Regions from separate parts of the Variovorax terrae genome, predicted to be linked through region 1. Evidence: predicted binding sites of a transcription regulator. Region 1 holds the regulator's gene; each other region holds the start of a gene.
The links. Region 1 encodes sigma-54, which starts transcription at its own class of promoters, with help from an activator protein. Its sites were predicted from a motif close to TGGCANGNAANCTGCTTT; they were not measured.
Positions count from the first base shown of each region.

Region 2: a site for sigma-54 is predicted at 3,114-3,131, ahead of glnA (type I glutamate--ammonia ligase). Genes of this name have one in related genera too.
Region 3: a site for sigma-54 is predicted at 4,680-4,697, ahead of MMF98_RS05645 (circularly permuted type 2 ATP-grasp protein). Genes of this name have one in related genera too.

Region 1 is NZ_JALGBI010000003.1:708,834-716,012, forward strand. It holds gene MMF98_RS22715 (SPOR domain-containing protein) at 1-85, shown strand, start outside; gene MMF98_RS22720 (thiol:disulfide interchange protein DsbA/DsbL) at 170-820, shown strand; gene lptA (lipopolysaccharide transport periplasmic protein LptA) at 918-1,541, shown strand; gene lptB (LPS export ABC transporter ATP-binding protein) at 1,538-2,308, shown strand; gene MMF98_RS22735 (RNA polymerase factor sigma-54) at 2,403-3,956, shown strand; gene MMF98_RS22740 (Bug family tripartite tricarboxylate transporter substrate binding protein) at 4,054-5,055, opposite strand; gene MMF98_RS22745 (D-2-hydroxyacid dehydrogenase) at 5,100-6,068, opposite strand; gene MMF98_RS22750 (mandelate racemase/muconate lactonizing enzyme family protein) at 6,110-7,179, opposite strand, start outside.
Region 2 is NZ_JALGBI010000001.1:2,636,569-2,643,747, forward strand. It holds gene glnL (nitrogen regulation protein NR(II)) at 1-1,024, opposite strand, end outside; gene MMF98_RS12410 (hypothetical protein) at 1,021-1,506, opposite strand; gene glnA (type I glutamate--ammonia ligase) at 1,649-3,064, opposite strand; gene MMF98_RS12420 (competence/damage-inducible protein A) at 3,272-4,111, opposite strand; gene MMF98_RS12425 (EI24 domain-containing protein) at 4,133-5,032, opposite strand; gene MMF98_RS12430 (sterol desaturase family protein) at 5,060-6,019, opposite strand; gene MMF98_RS12435 (polysaccharide deacetylase family protein) at 6,027-6,860, opposite strand; gene MMF98_RS12440 (YncE family protein) at 6,826-7,179, opposite strand, start outside.
Region 3 is NZ_JALGBI010000001.1:1,189,399-1,196,577, forward strand. It holds gene parC (DNA topoisomerase IV subunit A) at 1-229, shown strand, start outside; gene MMF98_RS05630 (hypothetical protein) at 226-411, shown strand; gene MMF98_RS05635 (RidA family protein) at 521-976, opposite strand; gene MMF98_RS05640 (transglutaminase family protein) at 1,084-1,998, opposite strand; gene MMF98_RS05645 (circularly permuted type 2 ATP-grasp protein) at 2,018-4,621, opposite strand; gene MMF98_RS05650 (lactonase family protein) at 4,971-6,062, shown strand; gene MMF98_RS05655 (PI-PLC domain-containing protein) at 6,078-7,082, shown strand; gene MMF98_RS05660 (type 1 glutamine amidotransferase domain-containing protein) at 7,107-7,179, opposite strand, start outside.

The sequences.
Region 1 (7,179 bases):
CGACAAGAAGGAAGATGCCGACAAGACCAAGGAAAAGCTCGATGGCGGCGGCATGGAGACGGCGCTGGTGCGCGTGCAGCGTTGAGCGGGTGGCTGCATCGATCCGGCGGCCGAGGCGGGAACTTCGGCGCGTGCCGTTGCTCTGGTAAACAGACAGGAGTGTGAATCAATGAAACGTCGTGAATTTTCTTGGGCTGCCGCTTCCGCGCTGGCCGCCTCCACGCTGGCGCTGCCCGCGGCCCATGCCCAGGGCAAGAAGCCCGCGGAGGGAACCGACTACGTCGCGCTGGACAAGCGCGTGCCGGTCGAGGCGCCGCAAGGCAAGGTGGAGGTGATCGAGTTCTTCTGGTACAGCTGCCCGCACTGCAACGCCTTCGAGCCCAAGCTCGAGGCCTGGGTCAAGTCCATCCCCAAGGACGTGTCGTTCAAGCGGGTGCCGGTGGCCTTCCGCGACGATTTCGTGCCCCAGCAGCGCCTGTTCTACGCGCTCGAAGCCCTGGGCAAGGTCGACGAACTGCAGGCCAAGGTGTTCTACGCCATCCATGTGGAGCGCCAGCCGCTCACCACCCAGGAGCCGATCGCCAACTGGGTGGCCAAGCAGGGCGTGGACAAGGCCAAGTTCCTGGAGCTCTTCAATTCGTTCTCGGTGACGACCAAGGCGCGCCGCGCCACGCAGCTGCAGGACGCCTACAAGGTGCAGGGCGTGCCCGCCCTGGGCATCGCCGGCCGCTTCTACACCGACGGCTCGCTGGCCGGCAACATGGAGCGCGCCCTCCAGGTCACCGATTTCCTGATCGGCGAGGCGCGCAAGGGCGCCTGAGGCTCCAACCTTCCCCGAGAAATGGCCCGCATCAGCGGGCTTTTTCTTGGGCGCGCCCTATCTGGCCGCTACAATCAGCAGCAAGATTCGTGCCTTTATGAACAAAACTTACGTCCTTCCTGTTCTGTTTGTCGTGTGTGCCTTGGTTGCAGGCGGTGCCAGCGCCGAAAAAGCGGATCGCAACAAGCCCATGAACGTCGAGGCCGACGCCCTGCGCTACGACGATCTCAGCCAGACCAGCATCTTCACGGGCCGGGTGGTGGCGACCAAGGGCACCATCGTGATCCGCGGCGCGCGCATCGACGTGCGCCAGGACCCGGAAGGCTACCAGTACGGCACCGTCACGGCCGAGCCCGGCAGGCTGGCGTTCTACCGGCAAAAGCGCGAGGGTGTGGACGAATACATCGAGGGCGAGGGCGAACTGATCGAGTACGACAGCAAGGCCGACAACGTCAAGCTGATCCGGCGCGCGGAGCTGCGCCGCTACAAGGGCACCACGCTGAACGACGAAATGACGGGCAGCCTGATCGTCTACGAAAACAGCACCGATGTCTTCACCGTGGATGGCTCTCCCCAGGGCGCCCAGGGGGCGCCGGCCAGCGGCAACGGGCGCATCCGTGCCATGCTGACCCCCAAGGTCGACCCTTCGGCGCCCGTGCCGTCGGCCCCGCCGCCCGCCGCGCTGCGCCCCAGCACCAACCTGGGCGGGGAGAAGCGGTGACGGCGGCGAACGCGGAAGCGGCCGCCACCAGCCGGCTCGAGGCGCGCCACCTGCAGAAGTCCTATGGCAGCCGCAAGGTGGTCAAGGATGTTTCGCTGGGCGTGCAGAAGGGCGAGGTCGTCGGCCTGCTCGGGCCCAACGGCGCGGGCAAGACCACCTCGTTCTACATGATCGTGGGCCTGGTGCGCGCCGACGCCGGCGACATCAGCATCGACGGCCAGCCGGTCGGCCACATGCCGATCCACCGCCGCTCGCGGCTGGGCCTGTCCTATCTGCCGCAGGAGGCCTCGATCTTCCGCAAGCTCAGTGTCGAGGACAACGTGCGCGCCGTGCTGGAACTGCAGAACGACGAAGCCGGCCAGCCGTTGCGCCACGAGGAGATCGAGCGGCGCCTGACCGCGCTGCTGCAGGACCTGCGCGTGGAGCACCTGCGCGATTCGCCGGCGCTGGCGCTGTCGGGCGGCGAGCGCCGCCGCGTGGAGATTGCGCGCGCGCTGGCCACCCAGCCGCGCTTCATCCTGCTGGACGAGCCGTTCGCCGGCATCGACCCGATCGCCGTGATCGAGATCCAGCGCATCATCGGCTTCCTGAAGTCGCGCGGCATCGGCGTGCTCATCACCGACCACAACGTGCGCGAGACCCTGGGCATCTGCGACCACGCCTACATCATCAGCGACGGCCACGTGCTGGCCCAGGGCACGCCCTCGGAGATCGTCAACAACGCCGACGTACGCCGCGTGTACCTCGGCGAGCATTTCAGGATGTGATGGCTTCCGCCCGCTGTCTGCCCATGGCGCGCGGCCGCCGCACTTGCTCGGAGAGCGGCCGTTCGCTGCCTTTGGCCGCGGGGCCGCAGCTGCCGTGAAACAAGGCCTTTCCCTTCGCGTCTCGCAGCACCTGGCGCTCACGCCGCAGCTGCAGCAGTCGATCCGGCTGCTGCAGCTGTCCACGCTCGAGCTGAGCCAGGAAGTCGAGCAGATGCTCGACGACAACCCCTTTCTCGAACTCACGCTGGACGAGGCGCCGCGCGAGGAGTTCGGCCTCGCGCAGGCCGATGCGCCGGCGCAGGACGACGGCCACGAGGCCGAGGTTGCTCCTGATTCGATAGCAAACTATCAAGGCGACACAGGGACCTCTGCTCCCAATGATTCAGAAAACCCGGCGGCGGCCGAGGATGCGCCGGATTGGGAGGGCGATGGCGGCATCGACATCGCCCCCGACGACAGCGAATGGGGCGGCGACGCGCCCGCGCGCAAGAACAACAACCATGACGGCGACGACGTCGACGCCACCGAACTCGCGCGCAGCCAGGAATCGCTGCAAAGCCATCTGCACCGCCAGGCGCTGGCGCTGCGCCTGGACGACACCGACCGGGCCGCCCTGAGCTTCCTGATCGAGTCGCTCAACGACGATGGCTACCTGGAAGACTCGCTCGAGGCGCTGGCCGTCAGCCTGGCCGGCGACGACCTGGAACAGGGCGAGGAGTTGGTGCACCGCTTCACGGTGGCGCTGCACCTGCTGCAGCACCTGGAGCCCACCGGGGTGGGCGCACGCACGCTTAGCGAGTGCCTGACGCTGCAGCTGAACGCCCTGCCGCGCACCGTGCCGGACCGCGATACCGCCCTGGCGCTGTGCGCCCTGCCGATCGAGCTGCTGGCGCGGCGCGATGTGAAGCGCCTGGCCCAGCTGTGCGGCCACAGCGAGGCCGACGTGCGGGCCGCGATCCCGCTCATCACCCGGCTCGAGCCCAAGCCGGGGCGGCGCTTCGTCGACGTGGAGCGCAACATCATCGTGCCCGACGTGATCGTGGTCAAGGCGGGGCGCGGCGCGCAGGTGCGCTTTCGCGTGCAGCTCAACCCCGACGTGATGCCACGCCTGAAGGTGCACGACATCTACGCCAACGCGCTCAAGTCGCACAAGGGCGAGGGCCACCAGGCGCTGCAGCAGCGGCTGCAGGAGGCGCGCTGGTTCATCAAGAACATCCAGCAGCGCTTCGACACCATCCTGCGCGTCTCCAACGCCATCGTCGAGCGCCAGAAGAACTTCTTCGTGCACGGCGAGCTGGCGATGCGCCCGCTGGTGCTGCGCGAGATCGCCGACGAGCTGGGCCTGCACGAGTCCACCATCTCGCGCGTGACCACCGCCAAGTACATGGCCACGCCCTACGGCACGTTCGAGCTCAAATACTTCTTCGGCTCGGCCCTGGGCACCGAGACTGGCGGCAACGCCTCCAGCACCGCGGTGCGCGCGCTGATCAAGCAGTTCGTGGCCTCCGAGAGCACGAAGAAGCCGCTGTCGGACAACCAGATTTCCGAGATGCTCAAGGAGCAGGGCATCGAGTGCGCGCGCCGCACGGTGGCCAAGTACCGCGAGGCGCTGCGCATCGCGCCCGCCAACCTGCGCAAGGCGCTGTAGCGGCGGCCGGCTCGACTGCTCGTCGCGCACCCCGGCGCGCCGCCTCAGCGAGGAGGGGAGGACGTTCCAGCAGGTGAAGGGCGCGCCGCGGCGCCGCTCAGTCTTCCGCGGTGAACCCGGTCGACTGCACGATCGCGCGGTAGCGTTCCCAGCTCGACTTGACCGCGGCGCCGAACTCGGCCACGCCCTGCGCATCGGCCTCGGTGCCGAGCTGGGCCAGGGCCTCGATGCCCTTGTCCGAGCGCACATAGCCCGAGATCGCGGCATTGGCGCGCGCCACCAGCTCGGGCGCCGTCTTCGCCGGGGCGAGCACACCCGACCAGTCCTGGAACACCACGTCGCGGTAGCCCGACTCCACCATCGTCGGCACGTTCGGCAGGAAGCGCGAGCGCTTGCTGCCGGTGACCGCGAGGATGCGGAGCTTGCCGTCGGCCGCGTGTGGAATGATCTCCGGCAGCGGGCTCACCGTGGAGCTGACGTGGCCGCCCAGCAGGTCCACCACGGCCGGCGCGCCGCCTTTGTAGGGCACCAGGCGCAGCTCGATGCCCGCGGCGCGGCTGAACATCACGCCGGCGAAATGCTGGCTCGAGCCGCTGGCCGTGCCGAAGTTGGAGCGGGCCGGATTCGCCTTGCACCAGGCCACGAACTCGGCCAGCGTCGTGACGCTGGCGGGCACGCCCGGCCCGATCGCCAGGCCCAGCATGCCCTTGGAGGTCGGGGCCACGGGCGTGAAGTCGGCCATCGCGTCATAGCTGAGCTTCTTGTAGATGTGCGGGAAGATCGAGATCGGGAAGGTCGGCGTATAGAGCATGGTGCTGCCGTCGGCCGGGCGGTTCTTCACGTACTCGACGCCCACGCGTCCGCCGGCGCCCGCGCGGTTCTCCACCACCACGTTCTCGGCATAGCGGCCGCGCAGGCCGTTCTCGGCCACCAGCCGCGCCACGGCATCGGTGGCGCCGCCGGCCGGGAACGGAACGACCAGGGTCAGCTGCTTGATCGGCGGGGTGGTGTTCTGGGCGCGCGCGGCCCAGGGGGCGAGCATGGCGGGCAGCGCCGTGGCGGCGGCCACGGAGCGGACGAAATGGCGGCGGGTGGTCATGAAGTTGTCTCCTTGGATCGGATCGGAAGGGGCGGCCCGGCGCGTCAGCCCGCCACCTGGTGCAGCAGGGGCTGGCCGGCGATGAAGCGGCGCAGGTTCTCCGCCGCGCCGCCGGCCAGCCGCGCCACGGTGGCGGGGCTGCCGGAGCCGGCGAAGTGGGGCGAGAGGATGAGGTTGGGGCTGTCCCACAGCGGGTCGGTGGCGGGCAGCGGCTCGGGGTCCACCACATCGAGGCCGGCGCCGGCCAGCCGGCCGTTGTGCAGCGCCTCGCGCAGCGCCACCTGGTCGATCACGCCGCCGCGCGCCACGTTGACCAGCAGCGTGCCCGGCTTGAGGCGCGCCAGCGCGTCGCGGCCGATCAGGTGCTGGGTCTCGGGCGTGAGCGCGATCGACAGCATCACCGCGTCGGCGCGGCCCAGGGCCTCGTGCAGTTGCGACAGCGGCAGCGCTTCGTCCACCAGCGCGTCGGGCCGGGCCGAGCGCGACAGCGCCACGATGCGGGCGCCGAACGGCCGCGCGCGCTTGGCGATTTCCTGGCCGATCTGGCCGTAGCCCACGATCACCAGCGTCTTGCCTTCGAGCGCCCAGGCCCGCGAGCCCGGTGCCGCGCGGTCCCAGTGGCGTTCGGCCTGCTGCGCCAGCACGACGGGGATGCGCCGGCCCAGGGCCAGCAGCAGGGCCATCGCGTGTTCGGCCACGGCCGGCGCGGCGGCGCCCGCCGCATAGGTGACCGCGATGCCGGGCGGCAGGCCCGCGGCCTCGAAGCCCTCGCGGCCGGCCGAGACGAAGTGCAGCCAGCGCACCGTGTTGCCGGGCGCGCGCAGCTGCTCCACCACCTGGCGGGCCTCGGCCTCGGGGGCGTCGGCCAGCACGACGCCGGCCGCGCCGGGCAGGGCGGCCAGCAGCTGCGGCAGCGTCTCGGTCACTGTCAGCTCGGCGCCCGGCACGGCGCCAAGCTGCTCGGCGATCACGGCCCGGCCGAGCTGGATCTTGGGCCAGTAGAGGATGCGCATGAGGAATCTCCTTGGAAATAGGTTCGGGGTGGAAGGCGGTGTCAGGCCGCGCGCACGGGATGGGCGCGCAGCGCCTCTTCGTTGACGTCGGCGCCCCAGCCCGGGCGGTCGGGAACCAGCATGTGGCCGGCTTCGAGCACCGGGGTGTGGGTGAGGAAGCCGCGCGTCCACGGCGCCTCGTCGGGGCGCAGCTCCATGATGCGCACATTGGGCACGGCGGCGCAGAAGTGCAGGCTCATCAGGTTGCCCAGTTCGCCCACCGGGTTGTGCGGCGCGATGTGGGTCTCGAAGGCGTCGGCCAGCGTGGCGATGCGCACCGACTGCCACACGCCGTTCCACATCGGGTCGATGATGGCGGTGTCCACGCTGCGGCCGGCCAGGTAGGGCCGGTATTCGTGCAGGCCGTGCAGGCCTTCGAGCGAGGCGATCGGCGTGCGGGTGCGGCTGCGGATCATGGCCAGCGCCTCGGGGTCGCGGATGTCCAGCTCCAGCCAGTACAGGTTGAGCGGCTCCAGCCGGCGCGCCAGGCGCAGGTAGCCCTCGGGCCGCTGGCTGAAGCTCACGTCCAGCATCAGGCCGGTGTGTGGGCCGATGCCCTCGCGCAGCGCGGCGAGCTGGTCCACGATGGCCTGCAGGTGCGCGTCGCTGATGCTGCGGTCGAGAAAGCCCGGCGCGATGCGGAAGCCGCCGTTGAACATGTAGGGCGTCTCCTTGTCGAAGAACACCGGGTTGGTCTTGACGCCCATGAAGCCTTGCGCCACGGCCTCGCGGCCCAGCCGCGTGAAGTCGTCCAGCGTGCGCACGGGCTCGTAGCCCAGCTTCTCGTACAGCGCGGCGTGGCGCACGCGGTAGCTGCCGCAATGCGTCCAGTAGACCGGCACGCGGTCGCGGAACGGGCCGCCGAACAACTGGTACACCGGCACGCCCAGCGCCTTGGCGGCAATGTCCAGGCAGGCGTTCTCGATCGCGGCCACGGCCTGGTGCGAGATGCCGCCGGCCGCCACGCGGGTGGTGGCCAGCAGCGATTCGCTGAGGCGCCCCACCTGGCGCGGGTCCATGCCGATGGCCAGCTTGCCGAAGGCCAGCACCAGCGGCGCCAGCGTGGCGCCGG
Region 2 (7,179 bases), on a different contig from region 1:
CGATCAAGCCATGGTGCTGCTGCACGAAGGTTTGCGCCAACGTCAGCCCCAGCCCTGAGCCGCCTTCCCGGCCCGACACCAGCGGGTAGAAGATGCGGTCTTTGATCGAGTCCGGCACGCCGGGCCCGTTGTCGATGACATGCAATTCCAATGCCAGTCGATAGCGCTGCTTACCGAATGTCACCTGCCGGGCGATCCGCGTGCGGAACACCAGTTGCGCATCGCCCGCCGCGATGCGTTCGGCCAGGGCCTGGCAGGCGTTGTGGGCGATGTTGAGCACGGCCTGGATCAGCTGCTCGCGGTCGCCGCGGAACTCGGGAATCGAAATGTCGTATTCACGAACCACCTTCAGCCCGCGTGGAAACTCGGCCAGGATCAGCGAGCGCACCCGCTCGCAGACCTCGTGGATGTTGACGTCGCCCACCACGTGCGGGCGGCGGTGCGGCGCCAGCAGCCGGTCGACCAGCGTCTGCAGCCGGTCGGCCTCGTGGATGATGACCTGGGTGTACTCGGTCAGGTCCCTGGAGTCAATCTCCATCTGCAGCAGCTGCGCCGCGCCGCGGATGCCGCCCAGCGGGTTCTTGATCTCGTGCGCGAGGTTGCGGATCAGCTCCTTGTTGGCCTGGGCCTGGTCGATCAGGCGCTCCTCTCGGTCCTGCTTGGCCTGGGCTTCGAGCGGCAGCAGCTCCACGATGATCTCGCCCGGCCGCTCGGTCTGCGCCACGATCACATGCACGGGCAGCGGATCGTGGTTCAGGCGCTTGAGCCAAGCGTCGTAGCGCAGCGCGGCGAACTCATTGCTGCCCGCGCCTTCGAGCGCGTTCTGCAGGATCTGCGGTTCGGTGAAGCAGTCGGGCAGTTGCGAGCCTTCGATGGTGCGGCGCGAGGTGCCCAGGGCGTCTTCGAGTGCCGAGTTGGCGAACAGCACCGAGCCATCGCTGCGCACCACGGCGACCAGCGTGGCCAGGAGATCGAACGGTTGAAAGTACGCGGGCGGGGAAGTGGGCTTGTTCAAGCCACTTATTTTGACGCAGGAACGCGGCCCAGCTCGCGCTTGATGCCCGCGATGTCGCTTTCGTTGCGGGCGATGCTGGCCTTGAGCTCGGCCACGCGGTCCAGGTACTTCTGGTAGTTGCGCCCCTCGGCACCCTGCTTCTCGGGCTCGCCGTCGTTGTATTCCTTGAGCAGCTCGGCCTGGCGGGCCTCGGCCTTCTTGAGTTCGGCCTCGAGGATGGCGCGGGCTTCGGAATCGCGCGCGCGCTGGTCGGCCGAATCCACGCGCGGCCCGGCCGCCGCCGGCGCCGCGGCCACGCGCACCTGCCCGGCCGGCACGCGCGTGCCCTGCACCACGGTGACGTTGCCGCCTTCCACCACCTTGCAGCCGCGGGACTGGGCCTCGGCGGCATTGTTGGTGTATTCATTGCCGCAGCGGTAGATGCGGTCCTGGCTGTGACTGCCTGCTGTGAAAAATGCAGCAAGCACGGGAATCAATAACGCGTATCTCATGCTCTTCTCCTCGCATTGCAAAAAATGCAGGGACGGTCTGCCAGTATCGCGCTTTTCCTTAGAAATACAAAATAACCCTTTGATTCAAAAAGAAAAAGGACGGCATATGCCGTCCTTTTCATGCCACAGGCAACGCGCCGGATTACAGCGAGTAGTACATGTCGAATTCCACCGGGTGGGTCGCCATGCGGAAGCGCGTGACCTCCTGCATCTTGAGCTCGATGTAGGCGTCGATCATGGTGTCGGTGAACACGCCGCCCTTGGTCAGGAAGCTGCGGCCCTTGTCCAAGTAGTCCAGCGCCTGATCGAGGCTGTGGCACACGGTCGGCACCTTCGCGTCTTCCTCGGGCGGCAGGTGGTACAGGTCCTTGGTGGCGGCTTCGCCCGGGTGGATCTTGTTTTCCACGCCGTCCAGGCCGGCCATCATCAGCGCCGAGAAGCACAGGTACGGGTTGGCCAGCGGATCGGGGAAGCGCGCCTCGATGCGGCGGCCCTTCGGGTTGGCCACATACGGGATGCGGATCGAGGCCGAGCGGTTCTTGGCCGAGTAGGCCAGCTTCACCGGGGCTTCGTAGCCGGGCACCAGGCGCTTGTAGCTGTTGGTGCCGGGGTTGGTGATGGCATTCAGCGCGCGCGCGTGCTTGATGATGCCGCCGATGTAGTACAGCGCGAAATCGCTCAGGCCGGCATAGCCGTCACCGGCGAACAGGTTCTTGCCGTCCTTCCAGATCGACTGGTGCACGTGCATGCCGGAGCCGTTGTCGCCCACGATGGGCTTGGGCATGAAGGTCGCGGTCTTGCCGTAGGCGTGGGCGACGTTCTGCACCACGTACTTGAGCAGCAGGGTCCAGTCGGCGCGCTGCACCAGCGTGCTGAACTTGGTGCCGATCTCGTTCTGGCCGGCGCCCGCCACTTCGTGGTGGAACACCTCGACCGGGATGCCCAGCGATTCGAGGATCAGCGACATCTCGGCGCGCATGTCCTGCGTGCTGTCGACCGGGGGCACGGGGAAGTAGCCGCCCTTGACGGTGGGGCGGTGGCCCTTGTTGCCGCCTTCGAGCTTCTTACCGGTGTTCCACGGGGCTTCGTATTCGTCGATCTTGTAGAACGAGCCCGACATGTCGTTGGCCCAGCGCACGTCGTCGAAGATGAAGAATTCGGGTTCCGGGCCGAAGAAGGCGGTATCGCCCAGGCCGGAGGCCTTGAGGTAGGCTTCGGCGCGCTTGGCGATGGAACGCGGGTCGCGGTCATAGGCCTTGCCGTCGCCGGGTTCGAGCACGTCGCAGGTCAGGAACAGCGTGGTTTCTTCGAAGAAGGGATCGATGTTGGCCGTGTTCGGGTCCGGCATGAGCAGCATGTCGGAGGCTTCGATGCCCTTCCAGCCGGCAACGGACGAACCGTCAAACGCATGGCCCGACGAGAACTTGTCTTCGTCGAAGTGGGAAACGGGCACGGTCACGTGCTGTTCCTTGCCACGGGTATCGGTGAAGCGGAAGTCGACAAACTTGACTTCGTTTTCCTTCACCAGTTTCATCACGTCTGCGACGGTCTTGGCCATCAGGTTCTCCTGGTTGGATGGTTGCTGAAAATTTGCGGATGCGCCTGGGAATGCAGTTTTTGTGCCAAAGCTGGTGCATTCCCCCGGCTCGCGAAACCAGCCATTGTGCCTTGATGCGACCCTGGTTTTCGCATGGGATCGTGCTAAAAAGCCCGCATTTGAGACCCATTTTGGTGCATTTCGCCAACGCACCTTCAAGGTGCGTTTTTATGAGCGCACCAATTCGGGGCCAAGCCTGGCCTTGAAGCCGTGCAGGCCCGCCAGCAGCGCCGGATAGGCCTGCTCGACCAGGCCCGGCTCGCCCTTGACGCCCAGCTCGATGTGCCGCCCGTAGGTCGGGTGGTCCACGCTGGGCAGGCTGAACACCTTGACCCCGGCGTGGATGCGCTCGATGTCCTCCATCAGCGGCGTCAGGGTGGCCTCCATGGCGCCGAACACGATCACCGACTTCTCGATCCAGGCCGCGTGCTGGAACAGGTGCGCGTAGTGGTGGTCGAGCACCCATTCGATCATGGGCCAGGCCATCACCGGGAAGCCCGGCGCGAAATGCACCGCCCCGCCCGCCGCGCCGGCGCAGGAAAAACCGGGAATCTTGTTGTAGGGATTGGGAATGATCTGCGCGCCCTGCGGGAACACGCCCATGTTGAGGCGGTGGACGTTGTCGGCGCGGTCGGGCTCGTAGGCAATGCCTTGCTCGCGCGCGGTGTCCTGCATGCGCTCGCGGATCAGCGCCTCGGCCTGCGGGTGCAGCTGCAGCGGCACGCCCAGCGCCGCCGCGGCGCACTGGCGCGTGTGGTCGTCGGGCGTGGCGCCGATGCCGCCGGTGGAGAACACCACGTCGCCCGAGGCAAAGGCGCGCGCCAGCGTGGCGGTGATGCGCGCGGGCGAATCGCCCACGTACTCGGCCCAGGCCAGCGACAGCCCGCGCGCGTTGAGCAGCTCGATCACCTTGGGCAGGTGCTTGTCGGCGCGCTTGCCGGAAAGGATTTCGTCGCCGACGATGATGAGCCCGAAGCTGGGCGCGGGCGGATGTTGGGGTGCGTTCATGGTGGCCAGGGTGAAATACCGCTAGAAAGGCGCGTCGGCGCCGATCCGCGGAACAGGGTTGTCGCCCGCCGGCTGAGCGGCGGGCAACGACAGCGGCGGCGCGGCCTCTTCGGGCGCCGCGGCGGCACGGCTTCTGCGCAACTCTTCCAGGGCTGCCAGGCAGTAGTGCGCAAACCAGAGCGAGGAGAACGCGAACACCAGCGTGTAGATCCAGATCGCCACCGGCACCAGGATCACGAAGGCCGCCGCGAACAGCGCGCCCGAGGCCCAGACGATGCTGGGCGCGGCGCCAAGGTAGCCGGTGAGGATGCCGATGCCCAGCAGCCAGCCGCGGTGGCTACGGAAGATCTCGCGGCGCTCCTCCTTGCTGGCATGGTCGGCCAGCGCATCGAAGGTCATCACGCGGTAGGTCAGCCAGCCCCAGATCAGCGGCGGCAGCACCAGGATCAGCGGCGGCACCAGCCACAGCGGCACCGAGACCACCAGCGCGATCGCCGCCAGCAGCGTGGAGCCGAGCGACCAGAAGATGCTGACCAGCAGCGAGCCGCCCTTCTTGCGCTCCAACGCCGGGAAGCGGCGCTCGGCCACCATCGACACCAGCGCGGGCGTCATCATCACCGCCACCACCAGCAGCGACAGCAGCACGATCGCCGGCGTCACCACGAAGATGACGATCAACGGCGCCACCACGGTCTTGAGGTTGCCGGCGCCGATGCCCTGCAGCCAGCTCCACAGATTGTTGAGCAGCGAGTAGGAGTCGAGCGCGCCGCGCACCCATTCGAGCGTCGCGTCCCAATAGAAGTAGCCCAGGCCCAGCGACAGCGCCACCATCAGCACCAGCGGCAGAAACGACAGGGCGATCACGCGCGGGTGCAGGCAGTAAGCCACGGCGCGCCAGAAAGAATCGAGGAGCAGGCTCATGCGCCAAGCATAACCGGGACGCCGCCGTCAGGCGCGGCCCAGCAGGCGCTTGAGCCCCAGCCACTGCTGCGCCCAGAAGCCGCGCCCGTAGTCGCGCCCCTGCTCCACCTGGTCGCGCACGCCGGTGGGCTCGTAGCGCAGCTCGAAGTCGGCGGTGCGAAACAGCATGTCCCACCAGGGCAGCAGCACGCCGAAGTTGCGGCCCCCCAGCGTGTCGCGGCCGGCCGACTCATGCCCGATGCCGATCGCATGGTGCATGCGGTGAAAGCGCGGGCTGATCCACAGCCGCTCGCCGATGCGGCCGAACCACAGCCGCAGGTTGGCGTGCTGCAGGCTCTCGCTGAGCTGGGTGAAGGCCACGATGGCGATGAACTGGCCCGGTGCGACGCCGATGAGCTGCGCCACCACCACGATGAGGCTGTCGCGGATCAGGTCGTCCAGCAGGTGGTTGCGGTTGTCGCTCCACATCGTCATCTGGCGCTGCGAATGGTGCAGCGAGTGCAGGCTCCACCACCAGTTGAACTGGTGCTGGCCGCGGTGGATCCAGTAGTCGACGAAATCGAACACGACCAGGTAGATCGCGAAGCTCACCACCGCATGGTCGGTCACGCCGGGCCACAGCGCGTCGATCTGGAAGGTGGTCAGGCCCTGCATGCGCAGCCAGCCGAACAGGTCGTCGAACAGCGGCGCGACGCCCAGGAACAGCGCCACGCGGAACAGGCCCAGCCGGTGGATCAGGGTGTAGAGGATGTCGGTGCGGATGGCGGCGCGGTCGGTCACCGGCTCCACCGGCCGCCAGCGCTGCAGCGGGCCGATCAGCACCAGCAGCACTGCGATCTGCAGCACGCCCACCAGCAGCCAGCCGGTGGCGTCGTAGGCGTCCTCCAGCCGCCCGCCCAGCCCGAGCGCGAAGGCCGCCGGCTGCAGCAGGGTCTCGAACAGCCACTGCTGCACGGCGGAGAAGGTGTCGGCCAGCCAGTCCATCATGTCGGAGTCATCCGGGTCGCGCGGCGATCCAGGCCCGGTAGCCGGGATGCTCGCGCAGGGTTTGGAAGCAGAAGCCCCGCTCCTTCAGGCCCACGATCAGCGGCTCCAGCACGGCCGGCGCCCACGGGTCCTTGCGCGACCAGATGCCCAGGTGGGCCAGCAGGATGTCGCCGGGCCGGATGTCGCGCAGCGCTTTCCTGAGCAGCGCGTCATTGGGATAGGTCTCGCTGGGCAGCTCGTCGCCCAGGAAGCCGGCCGGCGACCAGCCCACGTGCGCGTAGCCGCAGCTTCTGGCCGCCGCCAGCAGCGCGGGCGAGGTCTTGCCGCCGGGCGCGCGGAACAACGGTAGCGGCTTCCTGCCGGTGATCTGCTGCAGGCGCTCGGCCGAGCGGCCGATCTCCTCGCAGTACTGCTTCGCGTCCCAGGTCAGCTCCCGCCCCTCCTCCGGACCGGCCGAGGGCCGGATGCGAAAGCGCGGCACCGCCCCTGGAACGTCGGCGCGCCAGTAGGCGTGGTCCCAGGTGTGCGAGGCGAATTCATGGCCTTCGGCGGCGCGCGCCTTCCACCACGGCGCCCAGTGCTCACCCAGGCTGCCGTCGCCGGTCTTGGTGCGTTCGTTGGCGGCGAAGAAGGTCACGCGGACATTCTGCCGACGCAGGATGTCGGCAATCAGCGGCGCCACCTCCATGTGGCCGGTGTCGAACGTGAGGTAGACCGGTTTTTCGCAGGCATTTGCGGCCGATGTCCAGGCGGGCTGGACGCCGGCCGCTACGAAAACGATAGCAGCCAACAGCGGGCGCCGGCGCTCAGCGCGGCGCGTGGTCGAGGGTCCAGACTCCATGCGGCGATTTTCCGACCTTGACCTGACGGATGACCTGGCGCGTCTGGGTGTCGATCACGCTGAGCTTGCGGGCCCAGCGCGAGGTCACGAGGATCAGCCGGCCGTCGGCCGACACGTCCATGCAGTCGGGCCCGCCGGGCGCGGGGTAGCTGGCCACGGCCTCCAGCGCCTGCAGGTCGATCTTGCTGATGGTGTTGGCCACGCGGTTGCTCACGTAGACGTGGCGCTTGTCGCCGGCGGCGCGAAAGGCGTGGGCGCCGTCGCCGGTGGCGATGATCTTGGTGCGGCGCGGCTCCTTGCCCGTCACGTCGTAGACCTC
Region 3 (7,179 bases), on a different contig from region 1:
GAAGGGCGGCCGCGGCCTGATGCTGATCGACCTCGATGCCAAGGACGCCCTGGCCGGGGCGGCGGCCTACACGCGCAGCGTGCGCATCGAAGGCATCGGCCGCGGCGGCAAGGAGCGCGAAGAGACACTCGAAATCCGCAGCCTCAACAACGCCCGCGCCGCACGCGGGCGCAAGGGCAAGGCGGCCGACCTCGGCTTCAAGCCCACGACCGTGGCGAGGGTGGAATGATGGACGGCCTCAGCCTGTCGAGCGTGGTGGTGGCCGCGCTGGGCTTCGCCATCGCCTTCGGCATTGCCCGCACCATCGCCACCGTGGTCGGCAAGCGCCGCCGCGCGCGCGAGCAGGCCGAGGCGCAGCGCCAGCAGAGCCGCCAGGTCAAGCGCGCGCTGGAGCGCAAGCGCAAGGGGTAGTTTTCAGGTGAGGTGCTGCTGCGTGCGCCTGGGCAAGGAGCGCGAGCAGATGCTCTGGTGCGTGCCCCGAATGGCGTCGGGCGACACCACGTCGCTCCAGGCGCGGGTGTCAGCCGATCTCCGCGATCAGCTCGATCTCGACGCAGGCGCCCATCGGAATCTGCGCCACGCCGAAGGCGCTGCGCGCATGCGCGCCCTTGTCGCCGAACACCTGGCCGAACAGCTCGCTCGCGCCGTTGGTGACGAGGTGCTGCTCGGTGAAGTCGCCGGTGGAGTTCACCAGGCTCATGAGCTTGACGATGCGCTTGACCTTGTTCAGGTCGCCCACGGCGGCGTGCAGCGTGCCCAGCAGGTCCACGGCCACGGCGCGCGCGGCGGCCTTGCCTTCGTCGGTCGTCATGTCGCGGCCGAACTGGCCGGCCCAGGCCTTGCCGTCCTTCTTGGCGATGTGGCCGGACAGGAACACCAGGTTGCCGGTCTGCACGAAGGGCACGTAGGCGGCGGCGGGCACGGCCACGGGCGGCAGGCTGATGTTCAGTTCCTTGAGTTTGTCGTACACGCTCATGATGCTTCCTTTTTTGAATGAAATCGGCCGGATGTCCGCGCCGGATGGTCATCGGTTGCTATTGAATCGATAGCAGTCCGGGTGTGCCGCGCAGCGCGGGCGGTGCGTCAGATTGTAGGCCGGGCCTGCGCGAGCGGCTGTGCCAACGGCTGCACCGTGACGGCCACGTCGAGCGTGTGGCGCGCGCCGCCGTGGATCACGCCGCGCACGGGCGACACGTCGGAGAAGTCGCGGCCCGTGGCCAGCGTCACGTAGTCCTCGCCCGGGGCACGGTTGTTGGTGGGGTCGAAGTCGCACCAGACGCCGCTGCCGCCTTCGGCGCCGGGCACGTAGACCGAGGCCCAGGCGTGCGAGGCGTCGCTGCCGATCAGGCGCGGCTGGCCGGGCGGCGGCTCGGTCAGCAGGTAGCCGCTGACGTAGCGCGCGCTCAGGCCCATGGCGCGCAGGCAGGCCACCATGATGTGGGCGAAATCCTGGCACACGCCCTTGCGCTGCGCCAGAGCCTCCAGCGCCGGGGTGCTGACTTCGGTGCTCTGCGATTCGTAGGTGAAGTCGCCGTGGATGCGCTCCATCAGGTCGTGCGCGGCCAGCAGCAGCGGCACGCCGGCGCCGAAGCTCGGCCGCGCATAGGCCGCGAAGGCCTCGTGGCGCGGCGCGCAGGGCGAGGCGAACACGAACTCGGCCGCGCCGTCGTAGGCCGCGCCCGCGTGGTAGCGGAAACGCTCGCGCACCTGCTCCCAGGGCGGGCTGCTCGCGGGCGGCGCGGGGGCGCGGGTGGACACCACGCTGTCGGCGCGCACCAGCAGTTCGTCGTGCACGCTTTGCAGCGAGAAGAAGGAGCGCGTGTTGCCGTAGACATCGAGCGCCTCGGTCTGCTGCGCCGGCGCAGGCTCGACGGTCAGCGTGTGGCGCAGCAGCTGCTGCGTGGCGGTCTGCCGCGGCTTCAGGTGCGCCATGTGCTGCGCCGTCTCCACGGGCGGCGTGTAGGCGTATCGGGTGTCGTGGACGATGTGCAGCAGCATGGTGGGCCTCGCGGGGGGCTCAGGCGCCGACGCTGTAGCGGGCCTCGCCCGAGTGCGTGAAGTACAGCGAGCCGATCTCGTCGGACACGCGGTAGGCCGCCGCGGTGCACTGCTGCAGCCGCTCGACCAGCGCGCGGTGGGCGCCGTCGGCGCCGGGCTCGCACAGCGGCGCCAGCGCCCAGGCGCCGGGGTCGGGCACGCCCAGGGCCAGTTCGCTCAGCTCGCCCGGCGCGCTGCCGGCCAGCTTGGCCAGGCGCCCGCGCAGGGTCTGCGCCACCCAGCCGAGCGAGCGCGGGTTGTCGCGGTCGAGCACCAGCAGGTCGAGCAGGGCGGCCACGTCGCGCCGCTGCTGGTACTGCGCGTGGAAGGTGATGGTGCTGTCGAACAGCGAGATCATGGCCTCGAAGCCGCCGTCGCCGTGCACCGAGCCGGTCTCGAAGCCCTCGGCCAGCGCCGAGGCGAGGAAGCCCAGGCGCTCCAGGTGGCGGCCGATGGACAGCAAGCGCCAGCCGTCGTCGCGCGTCATGCGGTCGGTTTGCGCGCCGGTCATGGCCGCCATGTAGCTGCTGGCCGATTCGAGCACGCGCAATGCCTCCACCGGGGAGTAGTCGCCGTCCTCGGCCTGCCCGGCGCAGCGCAGGAAGAACTCGTGCTCGGCGCGCACGATCACGTTCCACTGCTCGGGCGACAGCCGCTCGCGCACGGCCGAGGCCGCGCCCTTGAGCGCGCGCAGGTTGTAGCCCACGCTGGTGACGTCGGCATCGCCCAGGCCCGCGATCAGCGAGCGTTCGAACACGCGCCGCGCCTGGGCGGCCGACGGCACGCCGGGCCGCACCAGGGCATTGCCGGTGGCCAGCGCGTTGAGCCAGGCCAGCAGCGGCGGCGAGGACTGGTCTTCGCCATTGAGGCATTCGAGCGTGAGGCGCGCCAGGCGCAGGGTGTTCTCGGCGCGCTCGGTGTAGCGACCCAGCCAGAACAGGTTCTCGGCGGCACGGCTGGTGACCAGGCGCTTGCGGTGCGCCAGCGCGGCCGGCGTCAGCGGCGGCTGCAGCATCGTGGTGTGGTCGACCTCGCCGCGCGTGAGCGCCCAGGCGTCGGCGCTGCTGCCGCCGCGCTGCATGGAGGCGATCTCCTCACCCGCGGTGGCGATGCGCACCAGCCCGCCGGGCAGCACGTGCCAGGACTGCGGGCCGTCGCACAGCGCGAACACGCGCAGCATGGCCGAGCGCGGCGCGATGCGCTCGTCCTGCCAGGTGGGCATCTGCGACAGCGGCAGGTAGGCCTGCACCGTGTGCTCGTCGCCCTGGCGCAGGATGCGGCCGCTCCATTCGTCGAGCCCGCGGCGCGACAGCGTGCGCCCCACCACGGCATTGAACGATCCGTGGCTGGCCGAGCCCGGGTAGGTGGGCTTGATCACGCAGTCGCGCAGCTGCGGCAGCACCTCCTCCAGGGCCGCGCGCTCGCCGCACCACCAGGTGGGCAGGGCGGGCAGCAGCAGCTCCTCGCCCAGCAGGTGGCGCGACAGCGCCGGCAGGAAGCCCAGCAGCGCGGTGGATTCGAGGAAGGCCGAGCCTGGCGCGTTGGCCACCAGCACGTTGCCCGCGCGGATGGCCTGCAGCAGCCCGGGCACGCCCAGGGTGGAGTCGGAGCGCAGCTCCAGAGGATCGAGGTACTGGTCGTCCAGCCGCTTGAGCAGGCCGTGCACCGGCTCCAGGCCCTGCAGGGTCTTGAGGTACAGGCGCTGGTCGCGCACCGTGAGGTCGCTGCCCTCGACCAGCGTGAGGCCGAGGTAGCGCGCCAGGTAGGCGTGCTCGAAATAGGTTTCGTTGTAGGGGCCGGGCGTGAGCAGGGCGATGTGCGAGTCGGCGCCGGCCGGGCTCATCTGCTTGAGGCCATCGACCAGCGCGCGGTAGCTCGCGGCCAGGCGCTGCACCTGCATGGACTCGAAGGCCTGCGGAAACAGGCGCGAGGTGATGATGCGGTTTTCCAGCAGATAGCCCAGGCCCGAGGGCGCCTGGGTGCGCTGCGACACCACCCACCAGTTGCCGTCGGGGCCGCGCGCCAGATCGAAGGCCGCGATGTGCAGGTGTGTGCCGCCCACCGGCGGCACGCCATGCATGGCGCGCAGGTAGCCGGGATGGCCCTGCACCAGCGCCGCCGGCAGCAGGCCCTGGGCCAGCAGCTCCTGCGGGCCGTAGACGTCGGCCATCACGCGGTCGAGCACGCGCACGCGCTGCTGCACGCCGGCCTCGATCTGCTGCCAGCTCTCGGGCGAGAGGATCAGCGGAAACAGGTCGAGCGACCAGGGCCGCTGCGGGCCGTGGCGGTCGGCATAGACGTTGTAGGTGATGCCGTTGTCGCGCACCTGCCGCTCCAGGTTGGCGGTGCGGCGGTCCAGGTCGCCGAAGCCGTCGGTGCCAAGATGTTCGAAGAATTGGCTCCAGGTCCGCGCCAGCGGGTCATTTTCTGCTACTGATTTGGGAGCGCCCTGGCCATCGTCGCGGCGCTGCCCGCGCAGTTCGTCGTAGTGGCCGGGCGCGGCAGGAGCCGCCAGGGCCGAGGCCAACTGGGCGGGGGCTTCAAGCGCGCCGGCTTCGAAGAGGGAGGTGTTGTGTTTTTCCACTTGTCGCTGGATTGTCACACCGAGGTGTAAAGCCGCCGAAACAGCAGGCCACAGGGCTCATGCAGTTGTTGTGCCAAAGCGACTTTTGCGGCGCTCGGCCCCGGGCGGCCTCGCCATGGGAGATGCACCATGCGCTGCAGCAAGCAGCCACGGCGCCGAGATGCTTCATTCAAAGCGCGATTCCCTTCAATGCGAAAAAGCCGGGTTGACGATATTGAAGCTGCATGGCTCAATTGTTTTGATTTGAAAAATCCATCTCTATAGAAGTATAGAAAATGGTTCTAAAAGTGGTTGTGGGACGAGGGAATTCAAGATGAGGTGGCGTGCTCGCTGTTTGGGGCTGGTTTCCATGGTGCTGTCGATTTCAGGATGCTGGGGGGACGGCAACTCCGGTGGTTTTTCAAGCCAGGAGGATGGCGTGTTCTATCGCCCCAAGGCCATCGCCCTGCAAGCCGACGCCGCGGGAGAGGCGGTGCGTCTCTTCGTGGTCAATGACGACGACTCACTGACCTCCTGCGGCCTGCAGCCCGATGGCTCCATGGCGGCTTGCAGCAACCGCAAGAACCCCCACCTCGCGGCCGTCAACCATGTCGCCATCCACCCGGGGACCCAGACGCTCCTGTTCGATCAGGCGGCGGGGGCTTCGCTCACGAGCTGCGCGCTCGATGCGGGCCTGGGCCTCGCCGCGTGCCAGCCGAGCACCGATGGCGGCGCCATCCAGGACGCCCGGTCGGTGGCGTTCAATGCGAGCGGACGGCAGGCCTACGTCGTCCTGGCGGACAGCCGCGTCGTCCGTTGTGCGGTGGCCGGCAACGGCGTCCTGCAGAGCTGTGCCACGGTGCCGCTTCCCGGCGGACTGGGGCGGCCCGCCACCCTCCGGCTGCTCGCCACGGCCTCCGGCGAATATGCCTATCTGCTGAACAGCGGTGGGGATGCGTCCATTTCGGTCTGCACGGTCTCGCCGTCCACCGGAAACTTTGAGCGCTGTGTGGCCGAGCGTGGGAACGGTGTTTTCACGGCCCCGTCCTCCATGACCTTCAATCCGGCCAGAAGCCACGCCTACATTGCGAATGCAGACACGAACAGCATTGCGATCTGCGGCGTGTCGGCAACGGGCGGGCTGGTGTCGTGCCGCAACTCGGATGGCGAGGGCACCTTTGCGGCGGTCAGCGCGCTGTCGTTCGATCCCGCCGGGAAACGCGCCTATGCGGCCAATGCGCTGAACAGCACGATCTCGGTCTGCACGGTGGCGAGCCAGGGCGGGGATCTCAACGCCTGCTCCGTGTTCACCATCGAGGATTTCGAGTACACGACCGACATGGTCATCGGCACCCGGCAGGGGGGCTTGATCGCGTACATCGTCAGCTTCAGCAACGGGGCCGTCTACGGCTGTCCGCTCGACAAGGCGGGCGAATTCACGTCGTGCGCCAGTACCGAGTGAGGGCGGGAGATAAAAATGAAGTATTGCCGCCCCCTTGTTTTCGCCCTGTGGTCCCTGCTGCTGTCCATGCAGGCGCTGGCCCAGCCGCTGTACTACAACATCGCTCACGCCATCAACAACTCCCGCTACATCGGCTGGGCCGTGGCCGGCGGAGCCAACGGCATCGAAGCCGACCTGAATTTTGCGCAGGATGGCGCGCTCACCACCTTCCAGCACAGGACGATGTGCGAATGCCAGACCATTGGCATCAAGCCCTTTGATATTTCAATCCATCTGTTCAAGGAAACGGGAATTTGCAAACGGATGATGCATGAGGATCCGGAATACAAACCGGATTCGTCGAGCAGCGTCACCCTGCGCGTCACGGACGCAGCCTCTGCCTGCAACGTGTATGAAAACGCCACGAGCTATCTCCGGAATCTGGCGGCGCATCCATCGATCGCGCTGTTCATCATCGATTCGAAGGTGGCCCGCTCCTTCAACAAAAACGATGATGTCGTGCGTGGCGCGGCCGGCCGCAACGTCGTGGCGGCCATCAATCAGCACCTGTTCGGCGCCGGCTACCGAGGCAAAGTGGTGGTCGGGGTCGCCGACTCGAAGGACCATGCCTACATCCGCGGCGCCGTGGAGGCCGCAAAAAGCTCCCCATACCGGGACAGGATCTATTTCTCGTTCGACGAGGATGGCGGTGGCTGGGTGTTCGTGGCGAAAGAGGCTAGAAGCACCATTGCGCTGATCAACTCCATTGCAGGGAACAAGGCCGTGTATGGCTATGGCATATCGGCCAACCTGGAGCGCCGGGTCGGGGCCAAGATGGAAGTTGGAGTGGCCGCCGAGAAGGCGGGCCAGGTCCAGGGAAACTATGTCTGGACCATCGACGCCGCTTCGTCCATGGACGACTACCTCAAGATGGGCGTCCGAGGCATCATGACCAACTGGCCGTCTCGCCTGAATGAGCGGATTGCGGCCTACATCCGCCTCCGTGGCGGACGCCTGGCGGAGCCCGGCGATCCCTTTTGACGAGGCTCGGCGCTTTGATGACTGCTACGGCCCGGGCAACAGCTCCGCAAAATCATGGGCCAAGCGATGCGCATCGCCGGGCCAGCGGGCAGAGAGG